DNA from 3 places in the Anoxybacillus sp. EFIL genome. Region 1 is predicted to be linked to each of the others. Evidence: riboswitches for the same ligand, from Rfam matches in the RefSeq annotation. Region 1 holds a riboswitch; each other region holds the start of a gene.
The links. Region 1 has a riboswitch for S-adenosylmethionine ahead of metK (methionine adenosyltransferase). Riboswitches for the same ligand answer to the same signal wherever they lie in the genome.

Region 1 (7,400 bases):
ATGGTGAAGCAAAAATAAAGCGTGGCCAATGAGCCGCGCTTTATTTTTTCCCTTGCAACATAAGGGGAAGTTCTAAATGATGTTCGTGTAAAAACGGTTCGTTCGTTAATACAGCTTCTGTTGGACCGTCATATGCGATCGTTCCGTTTGCGAGTACAATTGTTCGCTCGCAACATTCAAGCACAAAGTCGAGATCGTGCGTTGTTATGATTTTTGTATGTGATAACGATTGAACGAGATGAATGAGCGTTCGTCTTGCTCTCGGATCTAACGCTGCCGTCGGCTCGTCCATCAGCAATATTTTCGGTTCCATCGCAAGCACAGTTGCTAAAGTAACGAGCCGCTTTTCTCCTTCTGATAAACGATAAGGTGGGCGGTCTTTGACATGAATCGCACCGACAAGCGTTAAAGCGTTTATTACTCGTTGGCTTACTTCATTTTCATTCATCCCGTCATTTCGAAGCGCAAACGCGACGTCATCGTAAACGGTTGGCATAAATAATTGATCATCGGCTTGTTGAAATGTAAAGCCAACGATGCGACGAATGTGTCGTAACGTTTGTTTCGACATGTGCATATTATCGATGACGATATGTCCCTTTTGTGGCATATATAAACCGACGAGCAGTTTTAATAACGTTGATTTTCCTGCACCGTTTGCTCCAATGATGCCGATGCATTCTCCTTGTTGAACAGAAAAAGAAATATTACGAATGGCTTCATGACCATCTGGGTATATGTAACAAATATTCGATACGTTTATCATCATATGACCACCAAACGATAAACGATGAACAATATAACTGTGACGTACGTGTAAATTCTCTCTTTTGTTGTCCATCGTTTTATTTTTATATGCATACGTTGAATAGAAAACCCGCGCAACGTCATCGCTTCATACACGCGCTCGGCACGTTCAAATGTTCGCAGTAACAAATGTCCAACGAGCGATCCCCAAACGGATAATTGGATGGCGCGATGGTTCGGTGCGCGCAACATATACGCTTGACGAAGTCGTTTTGCTTCTTCTAAAAATAAAAAAATATATCGATATGTCAAAAGCAATTGTATAACGAGCAGACGAGGAATGCGCAACGAAAGGAGCGCACCTGCAAGTTGCTCGATCGGTGTCGTCAAAAACAACACTGTTGCAGCAAGAACGGCAAGCGTGTTTTTTACAAGCAAAGTAGCGAATGACAGCCATCCTGCTTCTATACGCCAATGAAAAAACGATACGTGTTCATGAATGAAAAACAGCTGTGAAGCCCCTATAACTGTAATAAATGGTAGAGAAGCGAGCAGTACGCGTTTAATATGGCGAATAGAAAGACGATAAAAAACGATCATTGTGATTGGATAAAGCGATAATGGAACGAGTTCAATAAACGCATACGTGTGAAACGAGGCGACGACGAAGATGTATGTAAACGTTATAATGAGCATGCTTAACGGATGAACATCATGTCGTCGCTTTTTCATATTTGACATATGTGCATGGATCACGCTTCTTTTCTCCATTTTTTCATGATGTATGGTACGAGCATTGCTATTGCAACGATAAATACACCGACGATGCCAGAAACGCTTGTGCCGATGTCTAACCAACCGATCGAAGCGCCCCCATTTTTCAAATTGTAATCAGGCAACAAAGCGAGCGATTGTTGGAGACGTTCTAGTGCGGTGTGGAGTGCTGTTGTTGCATGTAGTTCCTCCGTACCTGCTGTGCGTAAAATAGACCATTCTAATCCATCTGGTTTGGACGAAGCGATGGATGAAAAAATGCCACCGATGAGAAGCGCAAGCAAACCGAGTGTCCCGATGAGACGATTTGTCGGTGTATTTGTTGTTGAAAGTTCTGGCTTTGCTTTCATCACAAATGAGATGACAGCTGCTGTAGCCATTCCTTCTACAATGCCAATCGCCAAATGAATCGGTTGCATAAATAAAGCGAACGTCGTAAATGGTAATTCGACTTTTCCGGATAACAACGTTTGAACGACGACGCTAAATGCCCCAAGTTGCAATCCAACGACGGCAGCGATGATGGAAGCAAACCAGATGTTTGTTCGGCGAATGAGTCGTCTGTAAAGTGGATATGCGATAAAACATGTGTAAAAGCCGAGATTGAACACGTTGCATCCGAATGCTAACAGTCCGCCATCTGCAAAAAAGAGTGCCTGAATAAATAAAACGACGGCTAACGTTAAAAAAGCTGCATAAGGACCTAGCAAAGCGGCAAGTAACAATCCACCACCTAAATGTCCGCTCGATCCTGTACCAGGAATGGTAAAGTTAATCATTTGCGCTGCAAATACAAATGCTCCAAGCACCCCCATCAGCGGCAGTTTTTTTTCATCTGCTTCCATGTTTAATTTTTTTAATGAGTAGCTTGCTACACCCGCCGTAGCCCCCCACATCGCCATTCCTACTGCAGGTGAAATAAGTGCATCTGCCATATGCATAAAAATATCCCCCCTTACACCTTATTATAGGGGAGATATGTTATGGAAAGCTATTTCATTTTTTCTCTAAGTTTGCTTATTATATAATTTTTCGTCTTTTCGTCATAAACACCATTTTTATTTCCGCCTGAAAACATAAGGTTCACTCGTTTCACGGCATCTAACGTTTTTTTGCCAAATACTCCGTCTTCTGCTCCGCATTTAAAATTGATCATATTTAGCGCTTGTTGTAAGGTGCGAACGTCTTCGCCGCGATCGCCATATCGCAATACTTTATTTGGAAGCTTACTGATCAGTTGTTCGACTATGTTTTGTTGTTTCGGTGTTTGATTGGATGGTTGTGATGGAGTTTTCACTTCTTCTTTTTTTACTAGTTTTTCAATGATTATTTGTTGCCCGGGCTGTAACGCTCTTGGATCCACGTTTGGATTTAGGCGCAATAACGTTTTTACACTTCCCCCTGTTTTTTGACTAATGGCCCATAGCGTATCTCCTCGTTCGACGGTATACAGTTTGACTTCTTCTTTTATTTCGATGTTTTCTTTTTCTGCTAATACTTGCGCATAGTTAAAACAAGGGCATTGTTTCCATTCATATCCTTTTAGCTCATTATGTCCTTTCACATCTTTATAGTTCGGCAAGATGTTTACCAGCGTTTTATATAACGTTCTCAATGATTGTTTTTGTTCATCCGTCGGTTGTTGTGTGCGAAAATCGCCCGTTAAACAAATGCCGATGCAATAAGTGTTATGGTTGCCGACATGGTAACTAATCGTTTCTAAGTCGTTACAAAAATGAATCGTTCCGTCTTGTTCAATGACAAAATGGTATCCGATGCCTGGCCATCCTTTGCTTACATGATAATTGGCGAACGCAAATGCCGAGCCTGTTTTCGTTAAACTATGATGAATAATGATGTGCGTTTTTTGTTCAAGTGTTGTTTTTTTATACGATTGGCCAGAGCGAGTGGGAAGAAGGTGGCGTATATCTTTTAATTGAGGAATCGCAAATAGTTCATTCATTTTTAGCCTCCTTTTCTTTATTTCTATGTACTACTATATGTTTCATTGAATGAAATGGTTTGTACGAACATATGAAAAATGAAAAAGCTGCCGAAAACAGGCAGCCTTTTCATTTATGCGATCGGTCCCCCGAATTGTTCAATGCGTGGATCAACGTTTGTGAATTTTTTAAAGTTTTCACGGAACTTCGCCGCAAGTTCTTTTGCTTTTTGTTCATATGCTTCTTGATCTGCCCATGTGCTTTTTGGTTGCAATACTTCATCAGGTACACCTGGGACGTGAAGCGGAATATGCAGACCGAAAATTGGGTCTTGAACGGTTTCTACGTTGTTTAATTCGCCTTCCAACGCAGCTTTGACCATTGCGCGCGTATAAGACAGTTTCATCCGTTCACCAACACCGTATCCGCCTCCTGTCCAACCGGTGTTGACTAAAAATACTTGCACGCCATGAGCGTCAATTTTTTGTCCGAGCATGTCTGCATAGCGTGTTGCAGGAAGCGGTAAAAACGGTGAGCCAAAGCAAGTAGAAAACGTTGCTTCAGGTGCCGTAATTCCGCGCTCTGTGCCCGCTAACTTGCTTGTATAGCCGCTTAAGAAATGATACATTGCTTGTTCTTTTGTTAATTTGCTAATTGGAGGCAATACACCAAACGCATCGGCCGTTAAAAAGACGATCGTATGCGGATGACCTGCAACGCTCGGTTGGACGATATTGTCCATTGCTTCAAGCGGGTATGCTGCGCGCGTATTTTCGGTTAACGTCGCATCGTCATAGTTTGGTATGCGTGTGTCTGGATCAATCATGACGTTTTCTAATACGGAACCGAAGCGAATCGCATCGAAAATTTGCGGCTCTTTTTCGCGTGATAAGTTAATGCACTTCGCATAACATCCGCCCTCAATGTTGAACACGCCGTTATTTGACCAACCGTGCTCGTCATCGCCAATTAGGCGACGGTTTGGGTCAGCAGAAAGTGTTGTCTTTCCTGTGCCCGATAAACCGAAAAAGAGCGCCACATCTCCTTCTTGACCTACGTTTGCTGAACAATGCATCGGAAAGATTCCTTGTTCTGGCAATAAAAAGTTCATGACCGAGAAAATCGATTTTTTCATTTCCCCTGCATATTCTGTTCCACCAATCAGCACGGTACGACGTTCAAATGAGATGATAATAAACGTTTCTGAACGCGTGCCGTCTACAGCTGGATCAGCTTTAAATGTCGGTGCAGAAATGACTGTAAATTGCGGCTCGTGTGTTTTTAGTTCCTCTGCTGTTGGACGAATGAATAATTGATGAGCGAATAAATTATGCCAAGCAAACTCATTCACTACTTGAATAGGTAAACGATAAGCTGGATCGGCACCCGCAAAACCGTTAAATACGAACACTTCTTCTTTTGTCATTAAATAATCAACGACTTTATTGTAAAGACGATCAAACACTTCTTCGGAAATTGGTTGATTAACTGTTCCCCAGTCAATTTTATGTTTAACAGATAGTTCTTCAACGATATATTTATCTTTTGGGGAACGGCCTGTATATTTTCCGGTCGTTGCGCAAACAGCACCGGATGAAGTGAGAATGCCTTCTTGACGAGTTAACACTTTTTCTACTAATCGTGGTACAGATAAGTTATGAAAAACCCCATCCCTTTGCAAGAGTGTTGATAATTTGTTTGTCAGTTCAATGGAATTCATTGGACAAAACCTACCTTTGTTTGATTTATTCTTCATGTAAAAAGTATAACACATTTTAATAAATAATCCATACTAATTCATGTATTTTTCTTGAATTTATTTTCAAGATCGTTGTGGCATAAAAAACATTGACTCGCTTCATACAGATGTGATATGATGCTGAAATGAACGGATACTCTTATCCCGAGTTGGTGGAGGGGGACAGGCCCGATGAAACCCAGCAACCGTCACATGCGTGAAAAGGTGCTAACCTGTGGCAAGGGAACGCCCTTGAACGATAAGAGTGAAAGGCGCAGACAAATGCAAAAACCTTTCCTCTGAGGGAAAGGTTTTTTTCACGATAGACCATAATAAGAGGGATGAGTACCGTATCATTTGCCATTATACTGAGGAGGAATGTTTAAATGCCTAAACGTCGTCTGTTTACATCTGAATCTGTAACGGAAGGGCATCCGGATAAAATTTGCGACCAAATTTCCGATGCGATTTTAGATGCGATTTTAGCGAATGATCCGAATGCGCGTGTCGCGTGCGAAACGAGCGTAACAACAGGACTTGTGTTAGTGAGTGGAGAAATTACAACATCTACATATGTAGATATTCCGAAAATTGTTCGTGAAACAATTCGTGAAATTGGCTATACGCGTGCAAAATACGGCTTTGATGCAGATACGTGCGCAGTGTTGACGTCAATTGATGAACAGTCGCCAGATATCGCAATGGGTGTTGACAAAGCGTTAGAAGCTCGCGAAGGACAAATGACAGATGAAGAAATCGAAGCGATCGGTGCAGGTGACCAAGGATTAATGTTTGGCTTCGCGTGCAACGAAACGAAAGAACTTATGCCGCTACCAATTTCTCTTGCACACAAACTTGCACGTCGTTTAGCGGAAGTGCGTAAAGAAGACATTTTACCGTACTTACGTCCAGACGGAAAAACGCAAGTGACAGTCGAGTACGATGAAAACGGCAAACCTGTACGTATCGATACGATCGTTGTTTCTACACAACATCATCCAGAAATTACACAAGATCAAATTGTACGCAACATTAAAGAACATGTCATTCAACCTGTCGTTCCGGCAGAATTGATCGATGAAAACACAAAATATTTTATCAACCCAACAGGACGTTTCGTCATCGGTGGTCCACAAGGTGACGCAGGGTTGACAGGACGTAAAATTATCGTTGACACATACGGTGGTTATGCACGTCACGGCGGCGGGGCATTCTCAGGAAAAGATCCAACGAAAGTAGACCGCTCAGCAGCGTATGCGGCACGTTACGTAGCGAAAAACATTGTTGCAGCGGGTCTTGCAGATAAATGTGAAGTGCAGTTAGCATATGCGATCGGTGTTGCAAAACCTGTATCGATTTCAATTGATACGTTCGGCACGGGCAAAGTATCTGAAGATGTATTAATTGAAGTGGTGCGCAACAACTTTGACCTTCGTCCGGCGGGCATTATTAAAATGCTTGATCTTCGTCGCCCGATTTACAAACAAACAGCTGCTTACGGTCACTTTGGTCGCACAGATATTGATCTTCCTTGGGAACGTACAGATAAAGCAGAAGTGTTAAAACAACAAGCGTTACAGTTGGCGAAGTAAAGAAAAAAGGGAGAGTTACAAGATGTAGCTCTCCTTTCTTACTTTTTTAAGTAAGAACAGAAAATGAAGCGACGCCAAACAACGTACCGAGCATACAGCCTGCAAGCACATCAGATGGATAATGGAGTCCTAAATAAATGCGCGAAATCGCGACGCTACACGCGATGGGCAAGAGCCAAATCGTTAATGCCGGAGCGTATAGTAAAAATGGAATGATGACAGAAAATACTGCGGTTGTATGTCCGGATGGAAATGAATGATCAGTTAACGGATTTTTTGTTACTTTCGTGTTATGAAGTGAAATATACGGTCGTTTGCGTGGGTACATTTTTTTCATCATTGCGACAGGAATATGGCTAAGTGCTAATGCGATGGCACTGGCGATAGCAGCATCCCGCCATTCGTCACGCAACAGCCAAACAGCTAGCATGACAGCCGTAATTGAACATGTCGCTCCGCCAGCGTGTGTAATCGAACGAAAATATGCGTTAAGCCACTTGCGATCAAAATAACGATTAATGCTGTAAAACAACTTGCATTCCCAATCGTACCATTTTCGCAACATAAGCAAATCCCCCTGAACTTATGATAAAATATATATGTTAA
Region 2 (7,400 bases), on a different contig from region 1:
GACTAGAATTTCAACCTTTTTGTGAAGTAGGTGTGCGAAAAATGAAAACATTTCCGCAATCGAACTTGTTACAGCAACTACCGAAGCAATTTTTTGCTTCGCTCGTTCAAAAAGTCAATACGGTCATTGCTGAAGGGCATGACGTCATTAATCTTGGGCAAGGAAATCCGGATCAGCCGACCCCTGCTCATATTGTAAACGCAATGCAACAGGCGGTAGCAAAGCCAGCGTACCATAAATATTCCCCGTTTCGCGGGTATTCGTTTTTGAAAGAAGCGGTAGCGACGTTTTACAAACGGGAGTATGGGGTAACCATTGATCCAGAAAAAGAAGTCGCCATTTTATTTGGCGGCAAAGCTGGGCTCGTTGAAATGCCGCTTTGTTTATTAAACCCCGGCGATGTCGTGCTCGTTCCCGATCCCGGTTATCCGGACTATTGGTCGGGCGTTGTGCTTGCGCGGGCGCGCATGGAAATGATGCCGCTGCGGGCGGAAAACGACTTTTTGCCCGATTATGAGGAGTTAAACAAAGACGTCGTTCGTCAAGCGAAATTGATGTTTTTAAACTATCCGAACAACCCGACAGGCGCGACAGCAACGGAATCGTTTTTTAAAAAAACCGTTTCGTTTGCTGAAACATACGGCATTGCTGTCGTGCACGATTTTGCGTATGGGGCGATCGGGTTTGACGGGAAAAAGCCGGTCAGCTTTTTACAAGTCGAAGGGGCGAAAGACGTTGGCATTGAAATTTATACGTTTTCAAAAACGTACAATATGGCAGGATGGCGCATCGGCTTTGCGGTCGGCAACGAAAGCATGATCGAAGCGATTAACGTTTTGCAAGATCATTTGTATGTGAGCATGTTCGGCGCCATTCAAGAAGCGGCAGCGGTTGCGCTTTTACAGTCGCAACAATGCGTCGATGAGCTTGTCGCCACGTATGAAGCAAGACGGAATACGTTTATTCGTGCATTAAACGACATCGGCTGGAACGTGCAAGCGCCAGCAGGTTCTTTTTTTGCGTGGCTTCCGGTGCCAAAAGGATATACGTCCGAAACGTTTGCCAATCTTTTACTTGAACAAGCACATGTCGCCGTTGCCCCAGGCATCGGCTTTGGAGAGCATGGGGAAGGATATGTGCGCACAGGGCTGTTGACAAGCGAAGAACGGCTGAAAGAAGCAGCAGAACGAATCGGACGATTGCAACTTTTTTAAAAAATCATTGACAAAATGAGAGACTGCTGTCATAATTCGAATTAAATTTATGAAAAACGAACCATTCAAAAAATTTCATACATTGCGAATTCTTATCAAGAGTAGGCGGAGGGACGAGCCCGATGAAGCCCGGCAACCGACTTAACGAACGTTAAGCACGGTGCTAATTCTCGCAGCAATCAGCTGAGAGATAAGAAGAGACGAACGATTAGCCTCTTCTTATGAAGAGGTTTTTTATTTGTAAAGGAGTGATACGATGATTACGGCAACATATTTGATTCATGATGACAAAGATTTGGCGAAAAAAGCGGAGGGGATTGCGCTTGGGCTTACGGTAGGATCGTGGACCGATTTGCCGCAACTTGAACAAGAACAGTTGAAAAAACATAAAGGGGTTGTAGAGTCGATTGAACAGCTTGAGGAAGATGAGCGGGTCAATACGTATTTCGGGAAGCGATTGAAACGGGCGCTCGTGCGCATTTCGTATCCGAGCGTCAATTTTAGTGCCGATTTTCCAGCGATTTTGACGACGACGTTTGGCAAATTGTCGCTTGATGGAACGATTAAACTTGTTGACCTGACGTTTTCTGACGAATTAAAACGAGCATTTCCTGGTCCGCGCTTTGGCATTGATGGCATTCGTGAAAAGCTTGGTGTTTTTGACCGTCCGCTTGTCATGAGCATTTTTAAAGCGGTGATCGGTCGCGATTTGCGATATGTGACCGAGCAATTAAAACTGCAAGCGCTCGGCGGTGTCGATCTCGTGAAAGACGATGAAATTTTGTTTGAAAACGACTTGACGCCGTTTGAAAAACGCATCGTCGCAGGAAAACAAGCGCTCAACGATGTGTACGAACAAACAGGGCATCGGACGTTATATGCGGTGAACTTAACAGGAAAAACGTTTGAACTAAAAGAAAAAGCAAAGCGCGCAGCGGAGTTAGGTGCGGACGTGTTGTTGTTTAACGTGTTTACATACGGGCTTGATGTATTGCAAGCGCTTCGCGAAGACGATGACATTCGTTTGCCGATCATGGCGCATCCGTCATTTAGCGGCGCGATCGCTTCATCGCACGTATATGGAGTGAGCTATGCGCTTCTTCTTGGCAAACTGTTGCGCATGGCAGGAGCGGACTTTTCGCTTTTCCCATCTCCGTACGGAAGCGTAGCGCTTGAAAAAGAACAGACGCTTGCGATTGCCGACGAACTGACGAAAGAAGAGCCGTTCGTCCGCGCGTTCCCTGTCCCATCGGCCGGCATTCATCCGGGACTTGTGCCGCTTTTAGTTCGCGATTTTGGCATCGATTCAGTCATTAACGCAGGCGGCGGGGTGCACGGTCATCCAGCCGGAGCGGTTGGCGGCGGGCAAGCGTTTCGAGCGGCAGTTGAAGCGGTGCTTTCAGGGCGTTCGCTTCATGAAGCGGCAAAAGAAAACGAACCGTTGCGACAAGCGCTTCATTTATGGGGGAGCGCATCATGAAGCCAGTCATTTTTTGCGACTTTGACGGGACGATTACGTTAAACGATAACATTATTGCGGTGATGAAACAGTTCGCCCCACCGGAGTGGGAAGCGATCAAAGACGATATACTTGCGCAAAGATGTTCCGTACAACAAGGCGTTGGGCGCATGTTTTCCCTTTTGCCGTCGTCATTGAAAGAAGAAATTGTGCAATTTTTGCTTGACACTGCCCGCATTCGCGACGGATTTTCCGAGTTTGTCGCATGGACGAAACAACAACATATGCCGCTTTATATCGTCAGCGGCGGCATCGATTTTTTCGTTTATCCGTTGTTAGACGGGTTCATTGAAAAAGAACGCATTTTTTGCAATCGCGCGGACTTTCGCGGCGAAACGATTCAAATTACATGGCCGTATGCATGCGATGAACATTGTCAAAATGAATGCGGCTGTTGCAAGCCGTCACTTCTTCGTAAACTTGCGCCAGAAGGGGCGAAAACGATCGTCATCGGCGATTCCATTACCGATTTAGCGGCAGCAAAACGAGCCGATCACGTCATCGCGCGCGACTTTTTGCTTGAAAAATGCCGTGAGCTTCACTTACCGCATACGCCGTTTACGACGTTTTATGATGTCATCGATGCGTTAAAAGAAAGCGAGGTGGTCGCATGAGGCAAAAAAAATGGGAAGAGCTCGCTGAGGTGAAACGGGAGCTAGCGGCGCGCGACTGGTTTATGGGAACAAGCGGCAATTTGTCGCTCAAAGTGAGCGATGAGCCGCTCACGTTTCTTGTGACCGCAAGCGGCAAAGATAAACGAAAAGAGACGGCAGAAGATTTTTTACTCGTCGGTGCGGACGGACAGCCAGCGGAAGCGACGTCTCTCAAACCGTCAGCGGAGACGCTTCTTCACGTCCGCATTTACAACAAAACGAACGCCGGCTGCGTCTTGCATGTGCATACCGTTGACAACAACGTCATTTCGGAATGGTACGGCGATGAAGGGGAAGTCGTTTTTACAAATCAAGAAATCATTAAAGCGTTCGGATTATGGGAAGAAGATGCGGTATTTCGCATTCCGATTATTCCGAATTTCGCACATATTCCGACGTTGGCGGATGAATTTGCGAAACATGTGCATGAAAGCACAGGGGCGGTACTTATTCGCAATCACGGCATTACCGTTTGGGGAAAAGATGCGTTTGAAGCGAAAAAATGGCTAGAAGCGTGCGAGTTTTTATGTCAGTACCACGTCAAATTATTACTTTTAAAACGATAAGGGGGAGTAAGTATGGCAGTGATTAAAGTGCGCAATACAGGAGAAGTGATTGAAGGAAAGGAAAACGTCGCTGCGTTTTTAAATAAGCAAGGTGTGTTGTACGAACATTGGGATGCAAGTAAACTTCCAACGCATCTTCAAAACAAATTTGTATTAACAGACGAAGAAAAAGCGGACATTTTAGCCGCGTTTCAATCGGAAATTGAACATTTAGCGAAGCGAAGAGGCTATCAAGCGTGGGACGTTGTCGCTCTCTGTGAGCAAACGCCAAATTTAGAAGAGCTATTGAAAAAATTTGAACAAGTGCATACGCACACGGAAGATGAAGTGCGTGCAATCGTCGCGGGGCACGGCATTTTCGTCATTAAAGGAGACGAAAACACAGGATATTTTGACGTACAACTCGAAGCAGGAGACGTCATTTCTGTGCCAGAAGGAAATCCGCATTTCTTTACATTAATGGACGATCGTCAAGTCGTTGCCGTTCGGTTATTTATCGATCCATCCGGTTGGGTTGCTCATCCATATGAAGAAAAAGAAGGGGAATAACGCCCCTTCTATTTTTTTGTAAACAATATGACGCCTGCAATGGTGACGAATGAACCGATCCATTGTGGTGGCGTTAACGTTTCTCCAAGAAGTATGTATGCAAACAAGGCAGTAAAAAGCGGATTAAAATTTAAAAACATGCCCGCTGTCGTCGCACCAACTCGTTTGACGCCGACGTTCCAAAGAAACATCGCGAGCACCGTCGCCCCAACGCTCGTATATAAAAGCGCAAGCGAAAAGGAGACGTTCACATCATGAACGGAAAAAGAAGAAAGAAACGGCAGCAATCCGATGACGCCAAATACGCCAGACCAAAACGTCGCCGCAAGCGGAGAGTACGATGTCATCACCGCTTTGGCGCAGGCTGAATAAACGCCCCAAATGATGACCGCTCCGATCATCCATACATCGCCGATGTTTACATCCGCTAGACGATGCAGTTGCCCGTGCGTCATGACGATGAGCACACCGATGAGCGAAACGATCATCGCCACCCATTGCCGAAGCGTCAGTTTGTCACGATAGACGACGTATGCAACGAGCGCAATCGCCATCGGGTTTAGCGTTGAAATTAAACCGACATGATCCGCTGATGTATAGCGAAGCGCTTGAAACATAAATACGTTAAACAACACGACGCCCGACATCCCCATCGCAATCAAAGGAACGATGCCGCGCGTTTGAAGACGGACGGATCGTTCTTTTTTTAACACGATCGGAAATAAAAAAAGGACGGCGATCGTCCAGCGAATAAACGTCAGCGTGAGCGGGGAGGCGTGGGCGACAAGCAATTTGCTTGCGACAAAGTTTCCTCCCCATAATGCGCTTGTCAATAAAAGAAGCATATAATATTTCGACATGTAGATCATCCTTTAAAATGTTTCAATTAAAAATACCATCACTAATAGTCCGATAATAAAAGAATACGTTGACGATTGTTCATTCCCATCGCCATGGCTTTCAGGAATTAATTCTTTATAAATAATAAACAACATCGCTCCAGCAGCAAACGCTAATCCGTACGGGACGAGCGCATCGACGATCGACGTTAAATAAAAGCCGATGACGGAAGCGACAAGTTCAATCAGTCCTGTCCCTGTTGCCATCAAAAACGCTTTTCCTTTTGAAATTTGTTGATTAAATAAAAAAAGCGCAACGAGCAATCCTTCAGGCGCGTTTTGGAAGCCGATCGCAAGCGCAATTAAATCACCCATATGGTTTTGTTCGCCGGAAGCGTAACTCACGCCGACAGATAGTCCTTCTGGGATGTTGTGAAGCGTAATCGCCGCAAGCACAAGCAACGCTTTTTGGTCAATTTTTATGCCGCTTTCGGTATGCGCTAAGTCGATGTGCGGCACCATTTTTTCAAGAAACGTTAACGCGAGCACACCGACGCACAATCCAACCGTTAAGGCAAGAAACGTTCCGGAAGAAAGCGCTTCTGGAATGAGTCCAAGCATGGATGCCGCCATCATAACACCAGCCGTAAAAGCGAGCAACATGTCGCGCCATTTGTGTGTTAACGAGCGCGACAAAAATAAAATCGGGACAGCGCCAGCTCCTGTGGCAAGTGCAGATAGCGTGCTTCCGATCAGCATGTCAACCATAATCACCCTCCTAACGGAAAACGAACGGTAATCGTCGTTCCTTTCTTTTCTATACTATGAATGTCAATCGTCCCTTCGTGCATGTCTATAATGCGTTTACATATGACGAGCCCAAGCCCTGTGCCTGTTTGTTTAGATGTGACAAACGGTTGGAATAGCTTGTCGCTCACATGTTTCGGAATGCCGCAACCTGTATCTTTGACGCGCAATATGCCGAAGCTTCCTTGTTTTTCAAGAGAAATCGTTAGCTCGCCACCGTGCGGCATCGCTTCTATCGCATTTTTTGCTAAATTTAAGACGACTTGTTTTAAATGGTCTTTCGAACAACGAATCGGAAGCGGTACATCGGCGCGTTGAAACGAATAAATAACATTATGTAAGTGTGCTTGCGACTCGATCATCGGGTGAATGCTTTGGACGATATGATTTAAATCGCACATTTCAAGCTTTTGTGCCGTCGGTTTGCCGAGAATTAAAAATTCATTGACGATATCGTTAATGCGTGTGATTTCGTTTTGAATGACCGAAAAATAAAGTTGCGATTCGTTATCTTTATGTTTTTCACTTAATAGTTGAATAAACCCTTTAATGCCCGCAAGCGGGTTGCGAATTTCGTGTGCCGTGCTTGCGGCTAGCGTACCGATTAACTCAAGCTTTTGCGCTTCCGTTTCCATTCGTTCGACGATCGTTTGCCGTTTTAATAGCGAATATTGAATGAACAACCAAATAATATGGATGATCACAATAAGCGACAAGATATAAGGAAGGGAAGCTTGTATATTTTGTTTCATATTTACGCGCGGCACGTTCGCTTCAATCGTCCACGGTGCGTGATTTAAATGGACGCTTACTTTTTGTTGTGATGCTTGACGTTTGTTTGTCGCAAGAAGAAGCGTTCCGTGTTCATCGTATAAGCGAAAGGATGCGTTTGGATCAATGATTTTCATGCGATGTTTCATGTACGCTGTGCGCAATTTTGCAACGAGAAAGCCAGCCGTTTGATTTGTTTGTTCATCGATAATTGGCGTGACGATCGTCGTCGTCTGATGGGTATCGATCATCGTTTGTTTCGTTATTTTTGCTATGTACATCGTTGAACTTGTCATGTCGGAAACGAACGAGATGCGTTCAAAGCGAACGTCTTGTTTTTGCATTTGTTGCAATATGTCGTTTATTTCTTCCTTTTTTAATGTCGCGATATGTTTGCTCAGGACGATCGCTAACGTTTCTAGCCGAGCCGTCGTCTCCGCAAGAAAACGGTCAAGGTCATTTTTATGTATATTCGCAAACGT
Region 3 (7,400 bases), on a different contig from region 1:
CGGTGAAAGCGACTTTGTTTGTTTTGCTTCAGTGAGCAGCTCATCGATTAACTCTTTTAACATGATCGCTTTTTCGTTTCTTTCCGCCAACAGCTTTTTTACATTTCCTTTTAAACCGAGATGGTGCCCGAGAAGCATTTGCCAATTGACGTACGGTTCAATATGTGAAAGCGGAATGTCTTTTAATATATGTTTTTCTGTATCGGTCGGCACGTAAATCGGTGCTCGCTTCACATTTGATTTTGTCATGACAGCGACTGCGCTTTGCTGTTCGATTGTTTGTTTCGTTTTTTCTTTTTTCTCATAAGAAATGTCTTGTTGGACGATACGGTTGGCAAGCGTCAATCCTTCCATCGCATCTTTCGCGTATAAAACAATGCCGTCGTATTCTGGCGCGATTTTCGTATCGGTAAATTTCCGTGAAAGAGCGGCGCCGCCAACTAAAATTGGCAAGGAGATGCCCGCTTGTTTTAAGTCTTGGGCGGTGAGCACCATTTGTTGAGCTGATTTCACAAGCAGCCCAGATAAGCCGATCATGTCTGGCTGTTCGTTTCGCACCGCTTCGATGAGCTGTTGCGGCGTGACTTTAATGCCTAAATCGACGACGTGAAACCCGTTGTTACTTAAAATAATATCGACTAAATTTTTTCCGATGTCGTGCACATCGCCTTTGACTGTTGCGAGCAGCACTTTTCCTTTGACGCTCGTTTCGTTTTTTTCCATATACGGCTCTAAAAAGGCGACGGCCGCTTTCATCACTTCTGCGCTTTGTAACACTTCCGCGACGATGAGCTGATTATCATTAAATAGGCGACCGACTTCGTCCATTCCGTTCATCAGCGGACCGTTAATAATATCAAGCGGGCTGTACGTTTGTAAGGCGAGCGTCAAGTCTTCGATGAGCCCGTCTTTCGTTCCTTCAATGACGTATGTGGCAAGCCGCTCTTCTAACGTCATATGGACGTTTGTTTGTTTCGGTTGTTTCGTTTTATCGCGATAAAATTGAATAAATGCGTTTAACGTTTCATCGTTTGTGTGAAATAACAACGCCTCTGCTAAGCGCACTTCTTCTTCAGGAATGGACGCAAAGCGCTCTAATTTTTCCGTATTGACGATCGCGTAATCGAGCCCTGCTTGCGTGCAATGGTATAAAAAGACGGAGTTTAACACTTCGCGTCCGACAGGTGGCAAACCAAATGAGACGTTGCTAATGCCGAGCATCGTTAAGCAGTTTGGCAAATGTTTTTTAATGAGGCGAATGCCTTCGATCGTTTCTTTTGCTGCGCCAATATATTGCTCATCTCCAGTGCCAATCGGGAAGACGAGCGGATCGAAAATAATGTCGTGCGGTGAAACGTCATATTTATTGACGAGTAAATCGTATGAACGAAGGGCGATGTCAAGCTTTCGTTTTGCTTCAATCGCCATTCCTTGTTCGTCAATTGTGCCGACGACGACTGCTGCACCGTATTGATGAAGAAGCGGAATAATTTTTTCAAACCGTTCTTCCCCGTCTTCTAAGTTAATGGAGTTAATAATCGCTTTTCCTTGGGAATACGATAACGCACAGGCGATGACGTCTTCATCGGTCGAGTCGATGACGAGCGGCACTTTCACTTTTTTCACGACTTGTTGAATAAATTGTTCCATATCTTCTTTTTCATCGCGGTCAGGGTCCGCTAAACAAATGTCGATGACGTGCGCTCCATTTTTCACTTGTGCGCGCGCAATTTCTGCCGCTTCTTCATATTTGCCTTCTGCGATGAGCCGTTTAAATTTACGTGAGCCAATGACGTTCGTTCGTTCCCCGACAAAAAGCGGACGCATCGTTTCATCATATATCAACGCATCAATGCCAGACACAGCGTGCATGGCAAACTGTTTTGGGATCACGCGCGGCGGAATGTCGCGAACAGCTTCCGCGATAGCGCGAATATGTTGTGGCGTCGTGCCGCAACAGCCGCCGACAATGTTTAACCATCCTTTTTCAGCAAATTGGCGAATTTTTTTCGCAAGCATGTCTGGCGTTTCGTGGTAATGCCCTTCTTCGTCAGGAAGCCCAGCGTTCGGATAACAGCTGACGGCCGTGTTCGCTAATGAAGCGAGCGAGCGCAAATGGTCGGTCATAAATTCCGGACCTGTGGCGCAGTTTAAACCGACGGCAAAAGGTTTCATATGTTGAATGGAAATAAAAAACGATTCGATCGTTTGCCCGGCAAGCGTCGTTCCCATCGGTTCAATCGTTCCAGAAATCATCAGCGGCACTCGTTTTCCGACCGCTTGAAACGCTTCAGTAATACCGAGAAAGGCGGCTTTGACGTTTAATGTATCTTGGCACGTTTCTAACAACAATAAATCGACGCCGCCAAGTAATAGCCCGCGCGCTTGTTCTTCGTATGCGGAAACGAGCTCCGCAAACGTCGCTCCGCCTGTGACAGAAAGCGTTTTTGTCGTCGGGCCCATCGAGCCGGCAACGAAGCGCGGCCAATCGGTTGTCGTATATTTTTCCGCTGCTCGTTTTGCAAGTTTAGCTGCTTCGATATTTAACTCAAGCGCTAAATGGCCGAGGTCATATTCATCTAGTACGATGCGCGTTGCCCCGAACGTATTCGTTTCGACAATGTCAGCTCCTGCGGCAAAATACGCTTCATGAATGTGAGAAATGACGTGTGGGGCAGTGATCGTTAAATATTCGTTGCATCCTTCATATGCTTCACCGCCAAAATCGTCTGCGGTTAAGTTGGCGGCTTGGATCATCGTCCCCATCGCTCCATCAATAATTAAAATTTTCTTTTCAAGCTGTTCAAATAAACTAGCCATGATAAACCGTCCTTTCTTTTGCGAGCCGCTCTTTTTCATGAATGTAGCGAACGAGTTCGACCGTCATATCGTAACGTAAAAATGGTGTAATTAAATAAATGCCTTGGAATAAATCGAACGCGGCATCGATGAGCGCTTTGGCGATCGCTAATCCTTCTTTCGTTGATTGAACACGGTCGTTTGCGCACATGGCCATGCGGTTGCGAATGTCGTCAGACAATGTAATGCCCGGCACTTCGTGATGTAAAAAGTCAGCGTTGCGTGCGCTTGTGAGCGGCATAATGCCGATGTAAATGGGCGTCGGTAAATGTTTCGTCGCTTCATACACGTCTTCGATTTGTTTTTCGCTATAAAGCGGCTGTGTTAAAAAGTAGTGCGCCCCGCATTCAATTTTTTTCTCGAGCCGCTTCACCGCTTTATCTAAATGGCGTACGTTCGGGTTAAAGGCGGCAGCGATCGAAAAGTTCGTTTTTTGTCCGAGCGGTTTGCCTGAGTACGAAAGCCCTTCGTTAAATTGGCGAATTAACGAAATGAGGTCAAACGATGATAAATCGTAGACGGACGTTGCGCCCGGAAAATCGCCTACTTTTGATGGATCGCCTGTTAAAGCGAGCACGTCGGTCATGCCGAGCGTATGAAGCCCCATTAAGTGCGACTGCAAGCCGATTAAGTTTCGATCGCGACATGTAATATGAATGAGCGGGCGCATGCCGAGCTGTTGTTTGACGATCGTGCCGACAGCGACGTTGCTAATGCGCGGTGTCGCAAGCGAATTGTCGGCAAGCGTTAAGGCATCAATGTTCGCTTCTTTTAACGCCTTTGCTCCTTCTAAAAATGTCGTTAAGCCGAGTTTTTTCGGCGGATCGAGCTCGACGATAATCGATCGGCGCGTGCGAGCGATGTCAGCAAGAGAAGGGGCTGTCGTTTGTTTTTCTTCTTGGACGACGATCGGATGGCGCTGTTTTACTTCTTTTTTATATACAGGTGTGCGATCGGAAAGGGCGCGAGCAATGGCGGCAATATGTTTTGGCGTCGTACCGCAACAGCCGCCGATAAGCCGAACCCCTTGTTCACGAAAGGCGCGCGCCGTTTCTTCAAAATATTGTTCGCTCGTTTCGTAAATAAAGCGACCGTCGCGATATTGCGGCAAGCTTGCGTTCGGATATACCGATAAAAAAGCGCGTGTTGGAATCGGCACTTCTTCAAGCGAGCGCAACATATGATATGGACCGAGATGGCAATTTAAGCCGACGACATCGGCACCGAGTTGTTCTAACTCGGTCAGCGCTTCGGCAAGTGGCATTCCGTGTTGCAGAACGCCGATATCGTGCAACGTGACGTGGGCGATGATCGGCAACGTCGTTTCTTTGCGAGCGATGGAAAGCACCGTTTGCAATTCTTCAAAATCGTAATACGTTTCAAGCAAAAGTCCGTCGACACCTTCGTTTAACAACACGTACAGCTGTTCACGAAACGTTCGTTTCACTTCTTCAAGAGAAATCGTGCTTTTATTCGTGCTACGCAGTCCTCCGATCGTACCGAGCACGTAGGCGCGCCCTTTTGCCGCTTTTTTGGCAAGTTCGACCGCGGCTTCGTTTATTTTTTTTACGTCATCTTGCAGCCCGTAACGTGCTAGTTTCACGTAGTTGGCGCCGTATGTGTTCGTTTGAATGATTTCTGCGCCTGATTCAATATACGCTTCATGAATATGGACAATTTCTTCAGGTTTTGTGACGTTTAATTCTTCAAAACAACGATCGATGCCGTGCGCATATAATAATGTCCCCATCGCTCCATCAGCGATGACGATGCGTTCTTTTAAATCATCTAACAATCCCACGTCCATTCCTCCGTTTCTTCGTTTAAAGTAAAAAAGTCTTCCCCATAAGAAGAAGACTTGACGCGCTCCTTCTTATCTTCCAAGCGAATCGCTTGTCTGGACTTAGCACCTTGACGATCGTCAGGTTGCTGAAGGTTCATCGGGCCAGTCCCTCCCCTTCTCTCGATAAGATGTTGTATGAAGTTATTCATAAATGTAACTGATTTTTTAGAAATATTCAACTATTTTATTTCAAAAAAGAAAAAGAAGGCAAAGCGCCTTCTTAACGGTAGTTGACGAATTGAACGTCAATCGGTAAATCTGCCTCGCGAATGGCGGCGATCACTTTTTGCAGGTCGTCTTTACTTTTGCCGCTGACGCGAATTTGGTCTTCTTGAATTTGACTTTTTACTTTTAAGCCTGTATTTTTAATGATTGTGTTAATTTTTTTCGCATTGTCTTTGTCGATGCCTTGGACGAGTTTCGCACGTTGACGCACCGTTCCGCCAGATGCTGCTTCCACTTTTCCGTATTGAATGTTTTTTGTCGGCACGCCGCGTTTAATGAGTTTGCCGATGAGCACATCTTTGAGTTGCTCCAGTTTAAACTCATCGTCAGAAATGAGAATGAGCTCATCTTTTTCAAGCGAAATGTCGCTTTTGCTTCCTTTAAAGTCGTAGCGGTTTTGAATTTCTTTTAACGCGATGTTGACTGCGTTCGTCACTTCCGACAAATCGACTTTTGACACAATATCAAATGAACTTTCTTTTGACATATGAACCACCTCAGCATAAATTCGTTGTGCTTCCATTATAGTCGATTGTTGTCATACGAACAACTTTACAAAATCTTTATATTATAAAAAGTAAATAAAATGTCGGAATGTGTCGATATAATAAATGAAGCACGATTTGATCGAGAGATAAGGAGATGAGGAAATTTTATGAAAAAAATGATTTCACTCTTGATGGCATTCGTTTTGTTGCTTGCCGCGGGATGTTCGCAAACGAGTTCTTTTCAACCGAAAGAGCGAATAAAAGTGGGCATTATGTTGTCAGACGTCGGACTCGGTGATCAGTCATTTAGCGATTCGGCGTTTAAAGGATTAATGAAGGCGCGCGATGAGCTCGGCATCTTTTTTGACTACCGTGAGTTAAAAGAAACCGAGACGTATGAAAAAGGGTTAACAGAGCTCGTTGAAGCAGGGAACGATCTCGTCATCGGATTAGGATTTATGGTGCAACAAGATTTAGAAAAAGTCGCGAAAAAATATCCGAAACAGCAATTCGTATTAATTGATGCGGTATCTGATCTGCCGAACATTACATCGATTACGTTTAAAGAAGATGAAGGAAGCTTTTTAGCGGGCGTAGTGGCTGGCATGTTGACGAAAACGAACAACGTCGGTTTTGTTGGCGGAGCGGATGTGCCGCTCATTCGTAAATTTGCGAACGGTTTTATTCAAGGGGTAAAAGCGGTTAAACCGGAAGCGAACGTGCAGGAAGTGTATGCCGGCAATTTCGGTGATGATAAGCTTGGGGCACAAATTGCAAAACAAATGATCGCAAATGGGGCAGACGTCTTGTATGCCGCGGCTGGATTTACCGGTGTCGGCGTGCTGCGCGAGGCGGAAATGAATAAAAAATATGCGATCGGTGTCGATAGCGACCAATATTTTTATGCGGAAAAAGCGGTTGTCACATCGATGTTAAAAAATGTCGATGTCGCATTATATACAGTCATTAAACAATACGTTGAAACGAAAGAAGTGCCAAAAGGGACGGTTCAACTTGGCTTAAAAGAAAACGGCGTCGATTTGGCGCCGATTCGCGTCGTGACGTTCACTCCAGAGCAACAAGCGACGCTTGAAAAATGGAAAGAAAAAGCGACAAACGGCATCGCAAAATAAAGGAGGAATATGATGACGATTAAACAACGATTGTTATTTCACTCATTAGCTACACCCATCATTGCAGGGGCTATTATTGTGTTTATTATTATAAATATGCTTTCGATTCAATCGTCGAATCAAGATTTTGTGCCGCTCATGATGAAAGCGCAACATTTGCAGGCGGAGCTAAAAGCGACGAAACAAAGTTTAAGCAACTATGCTTACAGTCCGACAGAAGGAAATAAACAAGAAGTGATCGTTCGTTTAGCGGAATCGGAAAAGCTGCTTCAAGCATTAAATAAAGGATTAACTGAGCCGTATTTTCGTTCTGCGCTTGAGCAAGCGAATAAAAAATTCGCTGAGCTTGCGAAACAATCGAATGATGCGCTTGATGCAAACGATGTAGCGGAAGTGCGCCGCCAGTCGATGCGTGCCGAAGGGGTATTGAACGATGTGTACGTCATCAACACGTATGTGAGCGAATATTATGCGCACATGCAAAACACGTTACAAAAACAAATTGATCGCGTCATTACCGTTTCGCTTGTTGCGATTGCGGTTGTGCTATTGTTTGCAGGATTTAGCGGCGTGCGTTTAACACAAAAAATGTCGACGCCGTTGCGAAAAATTGCTGAAAACGCAAAACAAATTGCGAACGGCAATTTGCGCATTGAGCCTGTGAAGTATAGTGGAAAAGACGAATTGGCCGATTTAAATGCGGCGTTTACGGCGATGGCTGATCAATTGAATGTGTTGCTTCAGTCAGTTGATACAGTCAGCAAGCAAGTCGAAGCGTTTGCGAAAGAAATTGATGAAGAAACGAAGACGTTAACAGAAATTAATAACCAAGTCGCTGTATCGACGAACGAA

Region 2: it holds a riboswitch for S-adenosylmethionine, as region 1 does, so the genes downstream of both, mtnW (2,3-diketo-5-methylthiopentyl-1-phosphate enolase) here and metK (methionine adenosyltransferase) in region 1, are expected to answer to the same signal.
Region 3: it holds a riboswitch for S-adenosylmethionine, as region 1 does, so the genes downstream of both, ES017_RS02630 (bifunctional homocysteine S-methyltransferase/methylenetetrahydrofolate reductase) here and metK (methionine adenosyltransferase) in region 1, are expected to answer to the same signal.

What each region holds. Positions count from the first base shown of each region.
Region 1 covers NZ_SDLH01000002.1:42,013-49,412, forward strand. The annotation lists gene desB (Delta(10) desaturase DesB) at 1-18, shown strand, start outside; gene ES017_RS03330 (energy-coupling factor ABC transporter ATP-binding protein) at 41-769, opposite strand; gene cbiQ (cobalt ECF transporter T component CbiQ) at 766-1,503, opposite strand; gene ES017_RS03340 (energy-coupling factor ABC transporter permease) at 1,500-2,462, opposite strand; gene ES017_RS03345 (N-acetylmuramoyl-L-alanine amidase) at 2,513-3,484, opposite strand; gene pckA (phosphoenolpyruvate carboxykinase (ATP)) at 3,598-5,184, opposite strand; SAM riboswitch class I at 5,360-5,468, shown strand; gene metK (methionine adenosyltransferase) at 5,589-6,794, shown strand; gene ES017_RS03360 (phosphatase PAP2 family protein) at 6,841-7,359, opposite strand.
Region 2 covers NZ_SDLH01000001.1:332,694-340,093, reverse strand. The annotation lists gene ES017_RS01750 (pyridoxal phosphate-dependent aminotransferase) at 42-1,214, shown strand; SAM riboswitch class I at 1,304-1,411, shown strand; gene mtnW (2,3-diketo-5-methylthiopentyl-1-phosphate enolase) at 1,471-2,694, shown strand; gene ES017_RS01740 (2-hydroxy-3-keto-5-methylthiopentenyl-1-phosphate phosphatase) at 2,691-3,347, shown strand; gene ES017_RS01735 (methylthioribulose 1-phosphate dehydratase) at 3,344-3,952, shown strand; gene ES017_RS01730 (1,2-dihydroxy-3-keto-5-methylthiopentene dioxygenase) at 3,965-4,501, shown strand; gene ES017_RS01725 (DMT family transporter) at 4,510-5,361, opposite strand; gene ES017_RS01720 (ZIP family metal transporter) at 5,374-6,108, opposite strand; gene ES017_RS01715 (ATP-binding protein) at 6,111-7,400, opposite strand, start outside.
Region 3 covers NZ_SDLH01000001.1:508,432-515,831, reverse strand. The annotation lists gene metH (methionine synthase) at 1-2,820, opposite strand, end outside; gene ES017_RS02630 (bifunctional homocysteine S-methyltransferase/methylenetetrahydrofolate reductase) at 2,813-4,660, opposite strand; SAM riboswitch class I at 4,730-4,832, opposite strand; gene ES017_RS02625 (YajQ family cyclic di-GMP-binding protein) at 4,923-5,414, opposite strand; gene ES017_RS02620 (BMP family lipoprotein) at 5,583-6,548, shown strand; gene ES017_RS02615 (methyl-accepting chemotaxis protein) at 6,558-7,400, shown strand, end outside.